DNA from 2 places in the Streptomyces sp. bgisy027 genome. Region 1 is predicted to be linked to the other one. Evidence: riboswitches for the same ligand, from Rfam matches in the RefSeq annotation. Region 1 holds a riboswitch; the other holds the start of a gene.
What was found. A riboswitch is a leader RNA that binds a small molecule or an ion and turns the genes downstream of it on or off. The one in region 1 is predicted to bind cobalamin.
Positions count from the first base shown of each region.

Region 2: linked by a shared signal. The riboswitch ahead of AC3ETA_RS33375 (cobalamin biosynthesis protein) and the one ahead of AC3ETA_RS37860 (SCO2321 family membrane protein) in region 1 are both predicted to bind cobalamin.

Region 1 is NZ_JBYIVZ010000052.1:27,732-36,103, forward strand. Features, by position in the region: gene fxsT (FxSxx-COOH system tetratricopeptide repeat protein) at 1-3,778, shown strand, start outside; gene AC3ETA_RS37855 (alpha/beta fold hydrolase) at 3,858-4,781, opposite strand; adenosylcobalamin-variant (AdoCbl-variant) riboswitch at 5,365-5,459, shown strand; gene AC3ETA_RS37860 (SCO2321 family membrane protein) at 5,585-6,847, shown strand; gene AC3ETA_RS37865 (SCO2322 family protein) at 6,844-7,509, shown strand; gene AC3ETA_RS37870 (energy-coupling factor transporter transmembrane component T) at 7,527-8,372, shown strand, end outside.
Region 2 is NZ_JBYIVZ010000040.1:1,550-9,921, reverse strand. Features, by position in the region: gene cobN (cobaltochelatase subunit CobN) at 1-3,518, opposite strand, end outside; gene AC3ETA_RS33380 (cobyric acid synthase) at 3,515-5,026, opposite strand; gene AC3ETA_RS33375 (cobalamin biosynthesis protein) at 5,023-5,964, opposite strand; cobalamin riboswitch at 6,064-6,209, opposite strand; gene AC3ETA_RS33370 (hypothetical protein) at 6,339-6,560, opposite strand; gene AC3ETA_RS33365 (inorganic phosphate transporter) at 6,596-7,846, opposite strand; gene AC3ETA_RS33360 (lysozyme) at 8,000-8,372, opposite strand, start outside.

The sequences.
Region 1 (8,372 bases):
CCAGACGGTGATGGAACAGCGCAGGCAGCCTGAGACACACGCACAGGACGAGTGGGAGACCGCCGAAGCGGCCTGGGTGGCCACACAGGCCCACTTCAATCACTGCGTCATCCCGATCGACTGGGCATTCCCCAACGGCGGCCGGCTGGATTACGTCTCGCCCGGCACGCAGAACAAGGAGTACCTGTCGGCGTACTCGCAGTTCGACTGGATGCGCTTCCTGGACCACACCTGGCACGGACCCGTCTTCGTCGAAGCCCTGAAGCAGGAACTCACCCAGAACTACGACTACGTCCTGATCGACAGCCGCACCGGCCTGAGCGACGTCTCCGACGTGTGCACGGTGCTGCTGCCGGACGCCCTGGTCGTCGCCTTCACCCCAAGCAGCCAGGGAATGGACGGCGCACAGGCCGTGGCGCAGAAGATCGACAGCCTCTACGGATATCGCGGGATCCGTATCATCCCGGTCCCCATGCGCGTGGAGGACGCGAACGGCGAGGCCGACCGGCTGGAGGCGGCGCGGGAGCAGATGCGGGCGAAATTCGCCGACATCGTGCGCCGCCACTGTGCCTGGGACGCCCAGGAGTACTGGGGCAAGGTCGAGATCCCGTACCGGCCCTTCTATGCCTACGAGGAACTACTGGCCCCCTTCAGGGACGCTCCCGGCAGCCCTACCTCCATGCTCGCCGCGTGCGAGCGGCTGACGGAAGTCATCTCCGGCGGCGACGTCACTGCGTTCCCCCGTTTGGACGACGCGGAGCGCAAGCGGGTCCTCGCGCTGTACAAGCGGCCCAGGCCACTGCAGAACACCGACATCCATGTCAGCTTTGTACCAGAGGATCGCACCTGGGCCGACTGGATCGAGTTCACGCTCAAGTCCGTGGGTTTCCAGGTGCATCTGGTGTCCAACGGTACGACTCATCCGTCCGAACGCTCCGCCCCTGGTCCGACAGGGAAGTCGGCCACCCGAACTCTCGCGGTCCTGTCCCACGCCTACCGGGACTCCGCGGAAGCACGAGCGGCATGGGAGACGACCGACGCCGTCGACGGTCTGGGCAATCGGCGCACCCTGGTGACCGTGCGCGTGGACGACGTACGGATGAGCCCTCCGTTCTCCGATCGCGCCGCCGCCGATCTGGCCCGTTGCGGTCCCCATGAGGAGGCGGCGAGACAGGCGCTGCTGAATGCCGTGGAGGCCCCGACACAGCCGCTGTTCAGCCCGGCCGCCGCAAGCGACAGAGGCCCGCGTTTCCCCGGGGCCGAGCCCTTCGTGTTCTCCTTGCCGATCCGCAACCCGTCCTTCACCGGACGCGAGGAGTTGCTCGGACACCTGCGCGATCGGCTGCGGGCCGGTAACGGCACGGTGCTTCTGCGCGGCATGGGTGGCGTGGGCAAGACGATGCTGGCCCTGGAGTTCGCCCACCGCTTCAAGAGCGACTACGACGTCGTCTGGCACATCCAGGCCGATCAGCGAAACCTCGCAGTGGAGCAGTTCGCGGGGCTGGCAGGCCATCTGGAGGTTTCCGAGCGCAAGAACCCGACGGCGACGGCGGCCGCGGTCAAGGATGCGCTGCGTCTGGGTCGGCCCTACAGCCGCTGGCTACTGATCCTCGACAATGTCGAGCACGTGAACGATCTGTCCGATCTGCTGGTGAGCAGCAAGGCAGGCCACGTCCTGATCACCAGTCAGCGCTCCGAGGGCTGGGAACGGTACGCGGAGATCGCCGATGTCGGTGTGTTCGAGCGCGAGGAGAGCGTCGCGCACCTCAAGCGCAGGCTCACCGAGTGCAGCACCGAGGAGGCCGACGAAGTGGCTTCGGCCCTCGGCGATCTGCCGCTGGCCGTCGAGCACGCGGCCGCAGTGCTCAAGGAGAGCGGCCTTCAGACCCAGGAGTACGTCAAACTGCTCGAGCGCCAGCCCGCCGCCGACACGGCCGGTCTGAGCCCTGACGACCGGCTCCTCGACGTCTCCAAGACCTGGAGCGTGGCCATCGGGCAGCTCAACAAGAACTTCCCGCCGGCGGTTCAACTCCTCAAACTGGCCGCCTGGTTCAGCCCCGAGCCGATCTCCATGGATCTGCTGCAGAGCACGCAGATCGCACAGTCCCTCACCGGTCAGGACAGCCCACGCGATCAGGAGTTCCGGCCGCGCGCCTTCGACAGCACGGAAATGATCGCGCGCGCGTTCCAGGAGCTGAGTCGACTCTCGCTCGCGACGGTGGACCGCAAGTCACGCAGTCTCCGCGTGCACCGCCTGGTGCAGATGTCGGTGCGCCTGAACATGACGGAGGAAGATCAGGAGGCCACGCGGGACGTCGTCTTCCGCACCTTGGTGGCCGCCCGTCCCGAACAGGACGACCCCGAGGACCACAACACCTGGGAGCGCTACCGCATCATCTGGCCTCACCTGGGAACTTCTTGGGCCCTGACAGCACCCGACTACGGCATCCGGAAGCTGATCGTGGACCGAGTTCGCCAGTTGCGCCGCCGCGGCGAGCTGAAGCAGGCGTACGACCTGAGCACGCGCGTGCATCAGGGCTGGCTCGAACACAGCGGACCCGACGAACGCTGGGTGCTGCACATGGGCTTCCAGATCGCCAACATCCTTCGTGCCCAGGGCAGATACCAAGAGGCCCTGGAGCTGGACATGGACGTACTGCACCGCCAGGAAGCGGCCTTGGACAGCCCGCACGACCTCCACATCCTCATGACGTCCGGCGGTGTGGCTGCCGACCTGCGCGGTCTGGGCCGCTACAGCGAGGCACTGGAACGCGACCGGCTCAACCACGAGCAGTTCCTGGAGTTGTTCGGCGAAGACCATCCGCGCAGCCTCATGGCCGCCAACAATTACGCGGTATGCCTACGGGTGTTGGGGCAGTACACGGACGCTCTGCGGCTGGACCGCAAGACTATGGAGACTCGCAACAAGATCCTCGGCCCGGAACATGCCTACACCCGGGCATCAACCATCAGTTACGCCCGCGATCTGCTCGACTGCGGCGACTACGCCGGATCCGAGCTTCCGTTGCGGCGCACCTACGACCAATGCCTCTCCCATCAGCAGTTCGGCCCGTCCGCTCCCACCACCATCAACGCGGGCAAAGCGCTGTCGGGTGCCCTGCACCAGATGGGCCGGGCCCAGGAAGCGGAAGACCTGACACGCACGGTGCTGTCCAACCTTCCCTCCGAGGAAGGGTCGGCCTCGCCCAACCGGTTGCTGCTCCACCTGGGCCTGGCCGGGATCCTGGGCGCGCAGGGTCGTACCGAAGAGGCCGTCGAGCTGGCCCGCCGGGTCCTGGACGACTGCCGTCGGTTCTTCCAAGACCAACACCCCTACACAGCAGCCTGCTACGCGAACCTGGCCGTGCTGCTCTACACGGCCAACGAGGCGGCTTCCTCACTGGCACACGCCGAGCAAGCCGCAAGGGTTTTCGCGGCAATCTTCGACGACGACCACCCGTTCACCCTGATGTGCCGGGTGAACCTGGCCAATGCCCAGGCCGCACTGGGGCAGCGTGGACGGGCCCGCGCTACCTACGAGGAGGTACTGGACCGGCTTCGCGATGTCCTCAACGACGACCAGCACCCCGCCCCACTGGTCTGCGCGGCCAACCTCGCGGTGGTCCTGAACGAGTTGGGAGAGAGCGAGGCGGCCGACCGGCTGCGTGAGGAAGTGCTGGGCGCGATCACTGCGCGACTCGGGGCCGATCATCCCCGCGCTCTGGCCCTGCGCGATTGGAGTCGGTCGGGCTGGGAGTTCGACCCGCACCCGATCTGATCTGCGATGTGCTCGCCCACGTCGGCGAGCACATCGCAACGAACCACTTTCGCGGGCGCGGACGGGCTGCCGGCACCCGCTACACGGCGGCCCCGAAGCGCTCGCGAGCACGGTCACGTAGCCAAGCGAGTATTTCCGGTACGGCCGGCAGCGCGGCGAAGTGAGCCGCCCCCGGCTTCAGCACGGCAGTCGCTGAGGGAATGCGTTCGGCAAGCCATCGGAAGTGGCCGACGGGCGAGAAGGTGTCGTGCTCACCGTGCCACAGCAGCAGCGGGACTTCGACGATCTTGCCTGGCTCGAAGCCCCAGTCCAGCCGGAAGGACAGCACGTCGTCGAGCCACCCGAACGAGGAACGCACCACACTGGTCTCGTAGTTGGCGAGGAGTAGGCCTCGGATCCCACCATGTCCCACCACGGCCTTGTCTGCCGTGGGCATCTCCGGAGTGAGTAACCCCAGCAGTGATTCCGGCTTGTCACGAATGGCATCCGCATTGCTGGCCAGGTTGGCCTTGAGCCTTTCCAAGCACTCCTCGGAACCATCGCGGAGAGCCGCCCGGGCGGCCTTGTAGGCGATGACGTTGGACGGGGCCATCCCCTCGAACCAGTCGAGCCCATCTGCATCGGGGGGAGCGATGCTGACCAGAACGGCAGCACTGGCGACCCTGTCCGGAAGCAGCGCCGCACACGCCAACGCATGCGGCCCGCCGCCGGAACGGCCGAGCACGGAGAACGGTCCAAGATTCAGCTGGTCTGCGATGGCCGCCACATCCGCGGCGGCGTGACGCACGGCGCGGCCTTTTAACCGCTGCGACTCCCCGTACCCCGGCCGGTCATAGGAGATGAGCCGGATGCCGAGTTTGTAGAGAACGCTGGTCCGTGGACGCGGCCCCACCCTGCTGCCCGGAGTGCCATGCAGCAAGAACACCGGGTGGCCCTTCGGGTCCCCCGACGTCTCGAAGAAGAGCAGCCTCTTGCCGTCGCCGCTCTCGACACTTCCCAACACCAGGTGTGCCTCCCGTCGCCAGCGCCGCGGCCGCCCGGAGCAGGACCCGGAGAATCAGCATCCCGCCCGTCAGAGCGCCAGTCGACACACAAACCAGCCGTCATTCGCGACGGACCAAGGGTTTTCCGTAAGACGCAATGCCACGGGGTGACGGTTGCGCGTCCCGAAGGGCCGCTCGCACCGACCAAACGGTAGAGGATTCCCACCCTCCGGCAGGTCATTCCAGCCACACCGATAGCCATTCGGCGCAAAATCCATGTTTGGTTTGACACTTCTGTGATCGCAACGCCCCAGGGCGGCGATCACGCGACCCGAGGGCAGTACCCACATGATGGGGCCACCCGACCCGTCTCGCATCCTGACGTCGGCCGATACCGAACTGTCCGCGAGGAAGGGCCGACGCCGCGGCCGGGATCATGCACACGCCCATCACGAAGCTCGGCAACCCCCTGCAACATCCATGGGCGAAATCCAGCCGAACCGGCCACCCCCGTCCTCCCTCGACACCGGCCCGCCTCCGCCGCCCACAGCCCCCTCTCAGCCCCGGCCTACCCCCGGGTAGAGTGTCGCCGTCGTCATCACACCCGTACGTGGGAAAGCCGGTGCAAATCCGGCGCTGACCCGCAACCGTGAACCGGTCGTCGTCGAAGGCCGGTGAGCCGGATCGCCGCGTACGGGAAGTGACCGGCTCACGCGCCCCGGCAGTCCGCCGGAGTGCGGCACCGTCGAGGTATACGGAGCCGAGCCGCCGGGGGTCTCCCCTGCGCTGCCCGGTTCCCCTTAGGGAAGGGCACCCGCCGATCATGTACGTCCGTCGCAGCGCCGCGGTCCTGGCCGCCGCCGTCGTGATCGGCGCGGCCGCGCCGGCCATAGCCGCCGACTCCTCCCCGTCCGCGTCACCGTCCCCCGCCGGCTCGCCGTCCCCCTCCGCGCCCGCGAAGCCGACGTACCCCGCCGAGCTGTACGGCACCACCGACCCCACCTACGACGGCGTCTGGCGGCAGTCCCTCGCGATGCTCGCGCAGGACACCGTCGGGGTGCAGCCCGCCGAGGGGGCCGTGGACTGGCTGCTCACGCAGCAGTGCGCGAACGGGGCCTTCGCGCCCTACCGTGCCGACGCCGCCGCCGACTGCGATGCCAAGACCCTCGTCGACACCAACAACACGGCCGCCGCCGTCCAGGCGCTCGTCGCGCTCGGCGGGCACGACGCCGCCGCCTCCAAGGCCGTGACCTGGCTGAAGTCCGTCCAGAACAAGGACGGCGGCTGGGGTTACCTGCCGGGCGGGGCCAGCGACACCAACTCGACGTCCGTGGTGATCGGCGCGCTCGCGGCCGCCGGTGAGAAGCCGGCGGACGTCCGCAAGGACGGGAAGACGGCCTACGACGCGCTCGACAAGCTCGTCCTGCCGTGCAAGGGCGACGGCGCAGGCGCCTTCGCCTTCCAGCCCGACAAGAACGGCAAGCTGCTCGCCAACGCCGACGCCACCGCGGCCGGCGTCCTCGGCTCCCTCGGCAAGGGCCTCGTCGTGAGCCCCGGCAAGGACGCGCCGGCCACGCGATGCGTGAGCGACGGTCTCCCGGCCTCGCAGCAGGCCGCCGTCAACGGCGCCGCCTACCTCACCGACGCCCTCGCCAAGGACGGCCACCTCACGTCCGCCCTCCCGGGCGCCGAGGACCAGCCCGACTACGGCAACACCGCCGACGCGGTCGTGGCGCTGGCCGCCCTTTCCGGTGCCGATGCCGCCGAGAAGCCGCTGCGCTGGCTGGAGCGGAACTCCGCGAAGTGGGCGAAGCAGAGCGGCCCGGCTGCCTACGCCCAGCTGATCCTCGCCGCCCACGCCACCGGCACCGACCCCCGCGACTTCGGCGGCGCCGACCTGGTGAAGCAGCTCAACGCCACGGGCCCCGCGCCGCAGGCCGCCACAAAGGCCGCGGACAAGGACGCCGAGAAGGACGAGAAGGGCGACAGTCCCTTCGGTGTCTGGTGGTACGTCGGCATCTTCCTCGTCGTCGGCGTCGGCATCGGCTTCCTGCTGAGCGGCCGCAAGAAGGGCCCCCAGGCGTGATCCGCCGCTTGCTCGCCCCGCTCCTGGCCGCGCTGGTCCTGCTGACCGGCGCGGCCCAGGGCGCGCAGGCGGCCGGCTACCGCTACTGGTCCTTCTGGGAGCGCCAGGGCGACACCTGGATCTACGCCACCCAGGGCCCCTCCCTCGCCCGCCCCTCCGACGGTGACGTCCAGGGCTTCCGATTCGCCGTGAGCGAGGACTCGAAGGACGCGACGCAGCCCAGGGGTGCGGCCGAGTTCGCGGTGATCTGCGCCAGGACGCCCGCCGAGGACGGCAGGAAGCGGGTCGCCCTGATCATCGACTTCGGTACGGCGGCCGACGCCCCGTCCGGCGAGACGCCCCCTGCCCGCCGCACCGCGTGCGCCCGGGTGGCTCCCGACGCGACGACCGCCGAGGCCCTGGCGGCCGTCGCCAAGCCCCTGCGCTACGACACCAACGCCCTGCTGTGCGCGATCACCGGGTATCCGCGGAAGGGCTGCGGCGATCAGGTGTCGGGCGGCGGCCGGGAGACCGGGAAGCCGACCGCGGCCGGGCAGACCGCCACCGCGGCCGAGGACGACTCGGACGGCGGGCTCTCGCTGGGCCTGGTCGCGGGCGCCGCCGTGGTCGTGGTGCTGGGGGCGGCGGCGGTCTGGCAGGCACGGCGGCGCGGGGATGGCTAGCCGAGCGGAGCTTCGCGATGCCTAGCCGTGCGGAGCCGCCCAGGGGTGCGCAGACGCGGCGGGCGGCCCGGCCGGTGCCGTCCGCCGCCGCCCTTCGCCCGAACCACCGCGCCCCTCTCCACCCCGGCGCCTGGTGGCTCTGGGCCCTCGCCCTCGGTACCGCCGCCACCCGCACCACCAACCCCCTCCTGCTCGCCCTCCTCATCGCGACCTCCGCCTACGTCGTGGCGACCTGCCGCCCGAACGCCCCCTGGGCCCGCTCCTACTCCGTCTTCTTCAAGCTGGCCCTGGCCGTCCTCCTCATCCGCCTCGTCTTCGCCGTGGCCCTCGGCTCCCCGCTCCCCGGCACCCACGTGATCGTCGCCCTCCCCGAGATCCCCCTCCCCGACTGGGCGCAGGGGATCCGCCTGGGCGGCAAGGTCACCGTCGAGACCGTGCTCATCGCCCTCTACGACGGCCTGCGCCTGGCGACGCTCCTCATCTGCGTGGGCGCGGCGAACTCCCTCGCCAACCCCACCCGCCTGCTCAAGTCCCTGCCCGGCGCGCTCTACGAGATCGGCGTGGCGGTCGTCGTCGCCCTCACCTACGCCCCCAACCTCATCGCCGACGTCCAGCGGCTGCGCGCCGCCCGCCGGCTGCGCGGCCGGCCCGACAGCGGTGTCCGGGGCCTCCTCCAGGTGGCGCTGCCTGTCCTGGAGGGGGCGTTGGAGCGGTCGGTCGCGCTCGCCGCCGCGATGGACGCGCGCGGCTACGGCCGTACCGCCGACGTCCCGCCCCGCGTCCGCCGTACGACGACCGCGCTCACCCTCGGCGGCCTGCTGGGCGTCTGCGCCGGGACGTACGGGCTCCTCACCGCCGAAGGC
Region 2 (8,372 bases), on a different contig from region 1:
TTCATGAAGTCCCGGTTCTCGGCGTCGAAGACGTACTCCGCGCTGAGCTTCTCGTACATCCAGTCGTCGACCACGCCCGCGGTGGCGTCGTAGCCGAACAGGTAGTCCACGGTCGCCGCCATCTCGAAGGCGCCCTTGTAGCCGTGCCGGCGCATGGCCGCCATCCAGCGCGGGTTGACGACACGGGCGCGGAACACGCGGTGCGTCTCCTCGCCGAGGGTGCGCGTCCGCACCTGGTCGGGAGTGGCGCTGTCGCCCACGTACGCCTCGGGGTTGGCGCCCGTCAGGTGCCGCACCATGGCGACCATGCCGCCGTGGTACTGGAAGTAGTCGTCGGCGTCCACGAGGTCGTGCTCACGGGTGTCGACGTTCTTCGCGGCGACGTTGATCCGCTTGAACGCGGTCTCCATGTCGCCGCGCGCCGCCCGCCCGTCGAGCCCGCGCCCGTAGGCGTAGCCGCCCCAGACGGCGTACACCTCGGCGAGGTCCGCGTCCGAGCGCCAGTTGCGGGCGTCGATCAGCGGCAGCAGACCGGCGCCGTACGCGCCCGGCTTCGAGCCGAAGACACGGGCCGTGGCCCTGCGCCGGTCGCCGTGCTCGGCGGTGTCCTCGTCGGCGTGCGCCTTCACGAAGTTCCGCTCGGCGGGCTCGTCCAGTTCGGCGACCTTGCGCACGGCGTCGTCGATCAGGCCGACGACGTGCGGGAACGCGTCCCGGAAGAAGCCGGAGATGCGGACCGTGACGTCGATGCGAGGCCGCCCCAGCTCGCCGAGGCCGATGATCTCGAAGCCGGTCACCCGGCGCGAGGCGTCGTCCCACACCGGGCGGCAGCCCAGCAGCGCCAGGATCTCGGCGATGTCGTCGCCCTGGGTGCGCATGGCCGAGGTGCCCCAGACCGTCAGGCCGACGGACCTCGGGTACTCACCCGTGTCCTGGAGGTACCGCTGCACCAGCGAGTCGGCGAGCGACTGCCCGACCTCCCAGCTCAGCCTGGACGGGATGGCCTTGGGGTCGACGGAGTAGAAGTTCCGGCCCGTCGGCAGGACGTTGACCAGACCGCGCGTCGGCGAACCGGACGGGCCCGCCGGGACGTAACCGCCGTCGAGCGCCTTGAGGATGTGGCCGATCTCGTCCGTGGTCCGGGCGAGCCGCGGCACGACCTCGGTGCAGGCGAACTCCAGCACGGCGACGGCCTCGGGGAGCTCGGTGCCGAGGACGTCACGGACGAGACCGGGGGCCTCCGACACCTTCCAGCCGTTGGATTCCATGCCCTCCGCGACCCGCCGGCACAGCTGCTCCAGCAGGTCGATCGCGTCGGCGGCCGTACGGGACGGGCCCTCGACGAGGTCGCTCAGCTCGACCGGGACCTTCACCGGAGCGCCCGGCTCGGCGAGCAGCTCCTTCTCCAGCAGACCGAAGTGCTCGGCCAGCGACGCCCGCAGGCCCGGCAGCGCGTTCGCCTGCCCGCCCCACACCTGCGAGGCACGCAGCACCGCGAGGACCAGGTTCACACGCGGTTCGCCGACCGGGCCGCCGCCCAGGATGTGCAGGCCGTCGCGGATCTGCACGTCCTTGATCTCGCACAGATAGCCGTCGATGTGCATGACGAACTCGTCGAAGTCGTCGTCGCCCGGCTGCTCGTCGACATGCAGGTCGTGGTGCAGCTCGGCCGCCTTGACCAGCGTCCAGATCTGGGCCCTGACCGCCGGGGCCTTCGTCGGGTCCAGGTCGGAGACGAGCGCGTACTCGTCGAGCAGCTGCTCCAGCTTGGCCAGGTCGCCGTAGGTGTCCGCACGGGCCATCGGCGGCACCAGGTGGTCGACGACGGTGGCGTGACCGCGGCGCTTGGCCTGGGTGCCCTCGCCGGGGTCGTTGACGATGAACGGGTAGATCAGCGGCAGGTCCCCGAGGACGGCGTCCGGGGCGCAGCCGCCGCTCAGCCCGAGCCCCTTGCCCGGCAGCCACTCCATCGTGCCGTGCTTGCCCATGTGCACGATCGCGTCGGCGCCGAAGCCCCCTTCCGCTGGCGCAGCCTCCAGCCAGCGGTACGCCGCCATGTAGTGGTGCGACGGCGGCATGTCCGGGTCGTGGTAGATCGCGATCGGGTTCTCGCCGAAGCCGCGCGGCGGCTGGATCATCACGACGACGTTCCCGAACCGGAGGGAGGCCAGCACGATGTCGTCCCCGTCGACGTACAGCGAGCCCGGCGGCTCGCCCCACGCCTCGGTCATGGCGTCCCGCAGCTCCGCATCGAGCTTGTCGAACCAAGCCTGATAGTCGGCGAGCGGCACGCGCGCGGGCGCCGACGCCAGCTGGTCCTCGGTCAGCCACTCGACATCGTGCCCGCCCGCCTCGATGAGCCGGTGGATCAGCTCGTCGCCGTTGTCCGGGTACTCGGTCACGCCGTACCCGGCCTGCTTGAGCGCGTCCAGGACCCGCACGGCGGAGGCGGGCGTGTCCAGGCCGACCGCGTTGCCGACGCGCGAGTGCTTGGTCGGGTAGGCGGTGAAGACCAGGGCGAGCTTCTTGCCGGCGTTCGGCTTGTGCCGCAGCCGGGCGTGCCGTACGGCGATCCCGGCGACGCGCCCGGCCCGCTCCGGGTCGGCCACGTACACGGGCACGTCGTCGGGGCCCTGCTCCTTGAAGGAGAACGGGACGGTGATCAGACGGCCGTCGAACTCCGGGATCGCGACCTGCATCGCGGCGTCCATGGGGGTCAGGGCGGCGTCGGACTCGTCCCAGGCGCTCTTGGACGACGTCAGGCACAGCCCCTGCAGCACGGGGACGTTCAGCTCGGCCAGCCTGCCGATGTCCCACGCCTCCTCGTCGCCGCCCGCCGAAGCCTGCGAGGCGTGCGTGCCGCCCGCCGCGAGGACGGTGGCGACCAGGGCGTCGGCCCGGCCCAGGATCTCGTACAGCTCCGGGTCCGCGCCGCGCAGCGAACCGCAGTACACGGGAAGCGCGTTGGCGCCCCGCGCCTCGATCGCGTCGCACAGGGTGTCGACGAACGCGGTGTTGCCGCTGAGCTCATGGGCCCGGTAGAAGAGCACGCCGACGGTCGGACGGCCTTCCTGGAGCGTACGGTCGCCGTGGACGCCGTACTCCGGCATCTTCTGCGGCTCGACGAACCCCTCGCCCGTCAGCAGCACGGTGTCGGAGAGGAACCGGGCGAGCTCGGTGAGGTTGGCGGGGCCGCCCTCGACGAGGTACTTCAGCGCCTCGGCGACCACACCGGCCGGGACGGACGACTCCGCCATCAGCTCCGCGTCCGGCACGGCCTCGCCGCCCAGCAGCACGGTCGGCACGCCCGACGCCTTCAGCTTCGCGAGCCCGTCCTCCCAGGCCCGCTTGCCGCCCAGCAGCCGGACGACGGCGAGGTCCGCGCCGTCGAGCAGCGCGGGCAGCTCGGTCTCGACGTCCACGCGCGTCGGGTTGCCGATCCGGTAGTCGGCACCGGAGGCGGCGCGGGCCGCCAGCAGATCCGTGTCGGCGGTCGACAACAACAACACTGTGCTCATGCGGGCGCTCCCGGTGGAATGAAAGGCAGTCCTTGCGGCGCGCCGGACTCGATGAGCCGCCACAGCGCGTCCGTGTCCGCGTGCTGTTCGATGAGATCGCCGAGCCGGTCGAGCTGCTCCTCGCGCAGCGCGGCGAACGAGGTGTCGGGCGCCGGCACGAACCGGCGGCCCGCGGCGGCCGCCACCTCGCGCAGGAACGCCCGCCGGAAACCGTCCGACTCCAGCGAGCCGTGCCAGTGGGTGCCCCAGGTCCGGCCGACCCGGCAGCCGTCGAGGAAGGCTTCGCCTCCCGTGACGTCGGCGACGCCGTGATGGATCTCGTAGCCGTCGACGCGCTCCCCGAGCGCCTCGCCGACGGGCCGGGTCAGGGTCTTCTCCCGGGCGAACCGCACCCGTACGGGCAGTACCCCGAGTCCCTCGACCTGTCCGCGCCGGCTCTCGACGTCGTCCTCGATGTGTTCGCCGAGGAGCTGGAAACCGCCGCAGATGCCGAGGATCGGCCGCCCCTCGGCCGCCCTGCGGACCAGGGCCCGCGCGAGCCCGCGCTCCCGCAGCCACTCCAGGGCGCGGACGGTGCCCCGGGTGCCGGGGACCACCACCAGGTCCGCGTCGGCCAGTTCCTCCGGCCGGTCCACGAACCGCACGACGACGCCCGGTTCGGCGGCGAGGGCGTCGATGTCGGTGAAGTTGGACATCAGCGGCACGGCACAGACGGCGACGCGCAGCACGTCCTCACCGACGGGGGAGGAGACCTCGGACTCCCGTACGGCGCCCCGCAGGGAGATTCTCAGCCCGTCCTCCTCGTCGATGCCGAGGCCGTGCCGGAAGGGCAGGACGCCGTAGGTCCGCCGCCCGGTGAGGTCGTGCAGCATGTCGAGGCCGGGTTCGAGGAGCGAGACGTCGCCGCGGAACTTGTTGACCAGGAAGCCGGCGATCAGTTCCTGGTCCTCGCGGGACAGCAGCGCGACGGTCCCGAAGAAGGAGGCGAAGACGCCGCCGCGGTCGATGTCGCCGACGACGAGCACCGGAAGCCCGGCATTGCGGGCGATGCCCATGTTGACGATGTCGGTCCGCCGCAGATTGATCTCGGCCGGAGAGCCGGCCCCCTCACAGATCACCGCGTCATACGTGCCCCGCAACTCGGCGAGGCACTCCAGCACCGTCCCGAGCAACTGCTGCTGCCGCCCGCCGTGGTAGCCCCGCGCGCTCAGCTCACCCACCGGCCTGCCCAGCAGCACGACCTGACTGCTCTGCTCACCGCCGGGCTTGAGCAGCACGGGGTTCATCAGCGCGGTCGGCTCGACACGGCACGCCTGGGCCTGCATGGCCTGCGCCCGCCCGATCTCGGCGCCCTCGCGCGTCACGAACGAGTTCAGGGACATGTTCTGCGCCTTGAACGGCGCGACCTTCACCCCCTGCCGCACCAGCCACCGGCAGATCCCCGCGGTGACGACGCTCTTGCCGGCGTCCGAGGTGGTGCCGGCGACAAGAAGGCCACCGCCCGTCATGACGTACGTCCCTTCGCGATGCGGCGCGCGGCGACACAGACGCCCAGCGCCAGCCAACTGACGCGCTTCGACAGCCGTACGGCCCGTTCGACGTCGTGGATGCCCACGGCCCGTCCCGTCCCGTTGAGCACCGGACGGTGCTCGACCCGGCCGCCGTAGGAGAGGGTCCCGCCCAGCCGCACCCCGAGGGCTCCCGCGAACGAGGCCTCGACGGGCCCGGCGTTGGGGCTGGGGTGCGCGGCGGCGTCGGCACGCCAGGCCCGCACCGCACCCCGGGGATCGTCGCCGGCGAGGGTGGCGAGTACGGCCGTCAGCCGCGCCCCCGGCCAGCCGGCCACGTCGTCGAGGCGGGCCGAAGCCCAGCCGTAGCGCAGGTACTTGGGCGACCGGTGCCCGACCATCGCGTCGAGCGTGTTCACGGCCCGGAAGCCGAGCAGTCCGGGCACCCCGCCGACGGCCCCCCACACCAGGGCGCCCACGACCGCGTCGGAGGTGTTCTCGGCGACGGACTCCACGACCGCCCGCGCGATCCCGTCCGCGTCCAGCGCCTGCGGATCCCGTCCGCACAGATGAGGCAGCCGTGCCCGGGCGCCCTCGACATCCCCCGCCTCCAGGGCCCGCCCGACCGCGCGGGCCTCCCGGGCGAGCGAGGTGCCCCCGACGACCGCCCAGGTGGCGGCGCCGGTCAGCGCGAGGGAGGCGGCCGGGGAGGTACGGACGACACGGGCGGCGACGGCACCCACGGCCATGGCGCCACCGGCGCACACGGCGGTGTGCAGGGCACCGCGTGCGCGGTCGTCGCGCCACAAGACCCGTTCCACGGCGGCCGCGGCCCGTCCGAACGCGGCGACCGGATGCCCCCGGCGGGGGTCGCCGAGCAGCAGGTCACCGAGGAGCCCGGCGGCGGCGCCGTACGCGAAGACGCGATCGGCTCGCATCGGGGTCAGCCGACCGTGCGGCCGGACGAGGTTGTGCTACTGCATGTCGATCGGCAGGCGAGCATCGCGTTGTGTCCTCACTCAGGGTGTCCGCGCCCTGGTTCGAAGAGACCGACGGCGAGAGTTCCTGGCTCCCGGGGATTGCTACCCCGGTGACAGTGGCGGGACCGCGCCGGATTCTCACCGGCTTCCTCTTCTGCCGTCGTACTTGGCCCCGGAAGTCCACCACGGGGTTCCGAGGGGCGTCAACTTGCCGTTGACCTGCGACGGGAGAGTGTGCGAAGGCCCACACAGCGGCGAGGTGCGGGACGGTCGTCCGCCCCCCACCTCGGGTGTTTCGCGTGTTGTGGGTCAGGCCACGAAGGGCCTGTGGGTCACGCCACGATCAGATAGATCCCGTAGCCCACGGCGGCCGCGCAGGCCGCGAAGCAGGCGTAGGCGCCGGTGACCGCGAGCGCGGCCGAGTCGCCCTGGGCCACGGCCCGTTCGCGGCGTGAGAGGCCCGCGACACCGAGGGTGAACAGGCCCACGAGGGCCACCGTGACCACGAGGCTGACGCCGAAGACGGAGCCGAGTGCCGCCCAGTCGATCTTCATGCTTCTACTTTCTGGATAGCCGGATTACGGGGCGGTCAGACGGTGGCCTGCGAGGACGCCGGCTCGGAGGACGCGGGCTCGGAGGACGAGGGGGCCGGGATCGTGGCCGAGAGGTCCTCGGCCGGCGTGCCCGCCGGGGGCGGGGTGACGGCGGCGATGGCGGTGGTGACCACGCCGGGCGCCTCGTCGGAGTCGTTGACGTTGGTGTGGTCGACGACCTCGCGGCGGGAGATCTTCCAGATCGCGGCGCTGGAGGCGACCAGGAAGACGGCGACCACGGCCGTGCCCCAGGTGCCGAAGCCCGTCACGTACTCCGCGAGCGCGGCGACCAGGGCGGCGGCCGGCAGGGTCAGGCCCCAGGCGACGAACATCCGGGTGGCCGTCGACCAGCGGACGACGCCGCCCTTGCGGCCGAGGCCGGCGCCCATCACCGAGCCGGAGACGGAGTGCGTGGTGGAGAGGGAGAAGCCGAGGTGGGAGGAGGCCAGGATGACGGTGGCCGCGCTGGTCTGGGCGGCGAAGCCCTGCTGCGGCTGAAGGTCGGTCAGGCCCTTGCCCATGGTGCGGATGATGCGCCAGCCGCCGAGGTAGGTGCCGAGCGCGATGGCCAGGCCGGCGGAGAGGATGACCCACATGGGCGGGTCCGAGTCGGGGGCGACGACGCCGCCGGCGACCAGGGCGAGGGTGATGATGCCCATCGTCTTCTGCGCGTCGTTGGTGCCGTGCGCCAGGGAGACCAGGCCGGCGGAGGCTATCTGGCCGGTCCGGTAGCCCTTGGCGGCGGCCTCGCCGTCGGCCTTCTTGCCGAGGCGGTAGGTCAGGCGGGTGCCCAGCAGCGCGGCGATGCCCGCGACCAGCGGGGCGGCGATCGCCGGGATCAGCACCTTGGTGAGGAGCGCGTCGCCGTGGACCGCGCCGATGCCGGCCGAGGCGATGGTGGCGCCGATCAGACCGCCCATCAGGGCGTGCGAGGAACTGGAGGGCAGGCCCACCAGCCAGGTGAGCAGGTTCCAGAGGATCGCGCCGACCAACGCGGCGAAGATGACCTCGGGACGGATGCCGGTCTCGTCGACGAGACCTTTGGAGATCGTGTTGGCGACCTCCACGGAGAGGAAGGCGCCGACAAGGTTCAGCACGGCGGACATGGCCACCGCCACCTTGGGCTTGAGCGCACCGGTCGAGATGGTGGTGGCCATCGCGTTGGCGGTGTCGTGGAAACCGTTCGTGAAATCGAACGCGAGTGCGGTTACCACCACAATCGCGAGGATCAGCGAGAAGTTTTCCATTTACCCAGGCAATCGTTCGAGGTCATTGGCCGGACGAACGTAGGTAACCTGGGTGAACGAAAGGTGAACTGGGGTGGGCCGCACGGTGTCCGAGAGGGCTGGATGAGGCAACCTCGGACCGGCCGGTCGCCGCGCGGCCCGGACGCTGCGGGGCTAGTGGCCCCGGGCGAACTTCCTCAGCTGGGTCATGGACCCGTTGAAGAGATTTTGATCACCCGGCAGGCTGCCGCTGTTGTCGTACTGCCAGAAGGTCCAGAACTGCCATCCGGCCGGCATCGAGCCGGCCGTCGAGGAGTTGTAGCGGGCTATCCACAGAGCGTGGTTCGAGGCGAAGGCGCGGCTGGTGCCGGTGCAGGTGTTCCACCAGTGGGTCGTGGTGTAGATCACCGGGCGACGGCCGGTCAGCCGCTTCACCTCGTTGCTGAAGGACTGGATCCAGCCGACCATCTTCGCCTTGCTCAGTCCGTAGCACTTCTGCCTGCCGTACGGGTTGTACTCGATGTCCAGGGCGGGCGGCAGGGTCCAG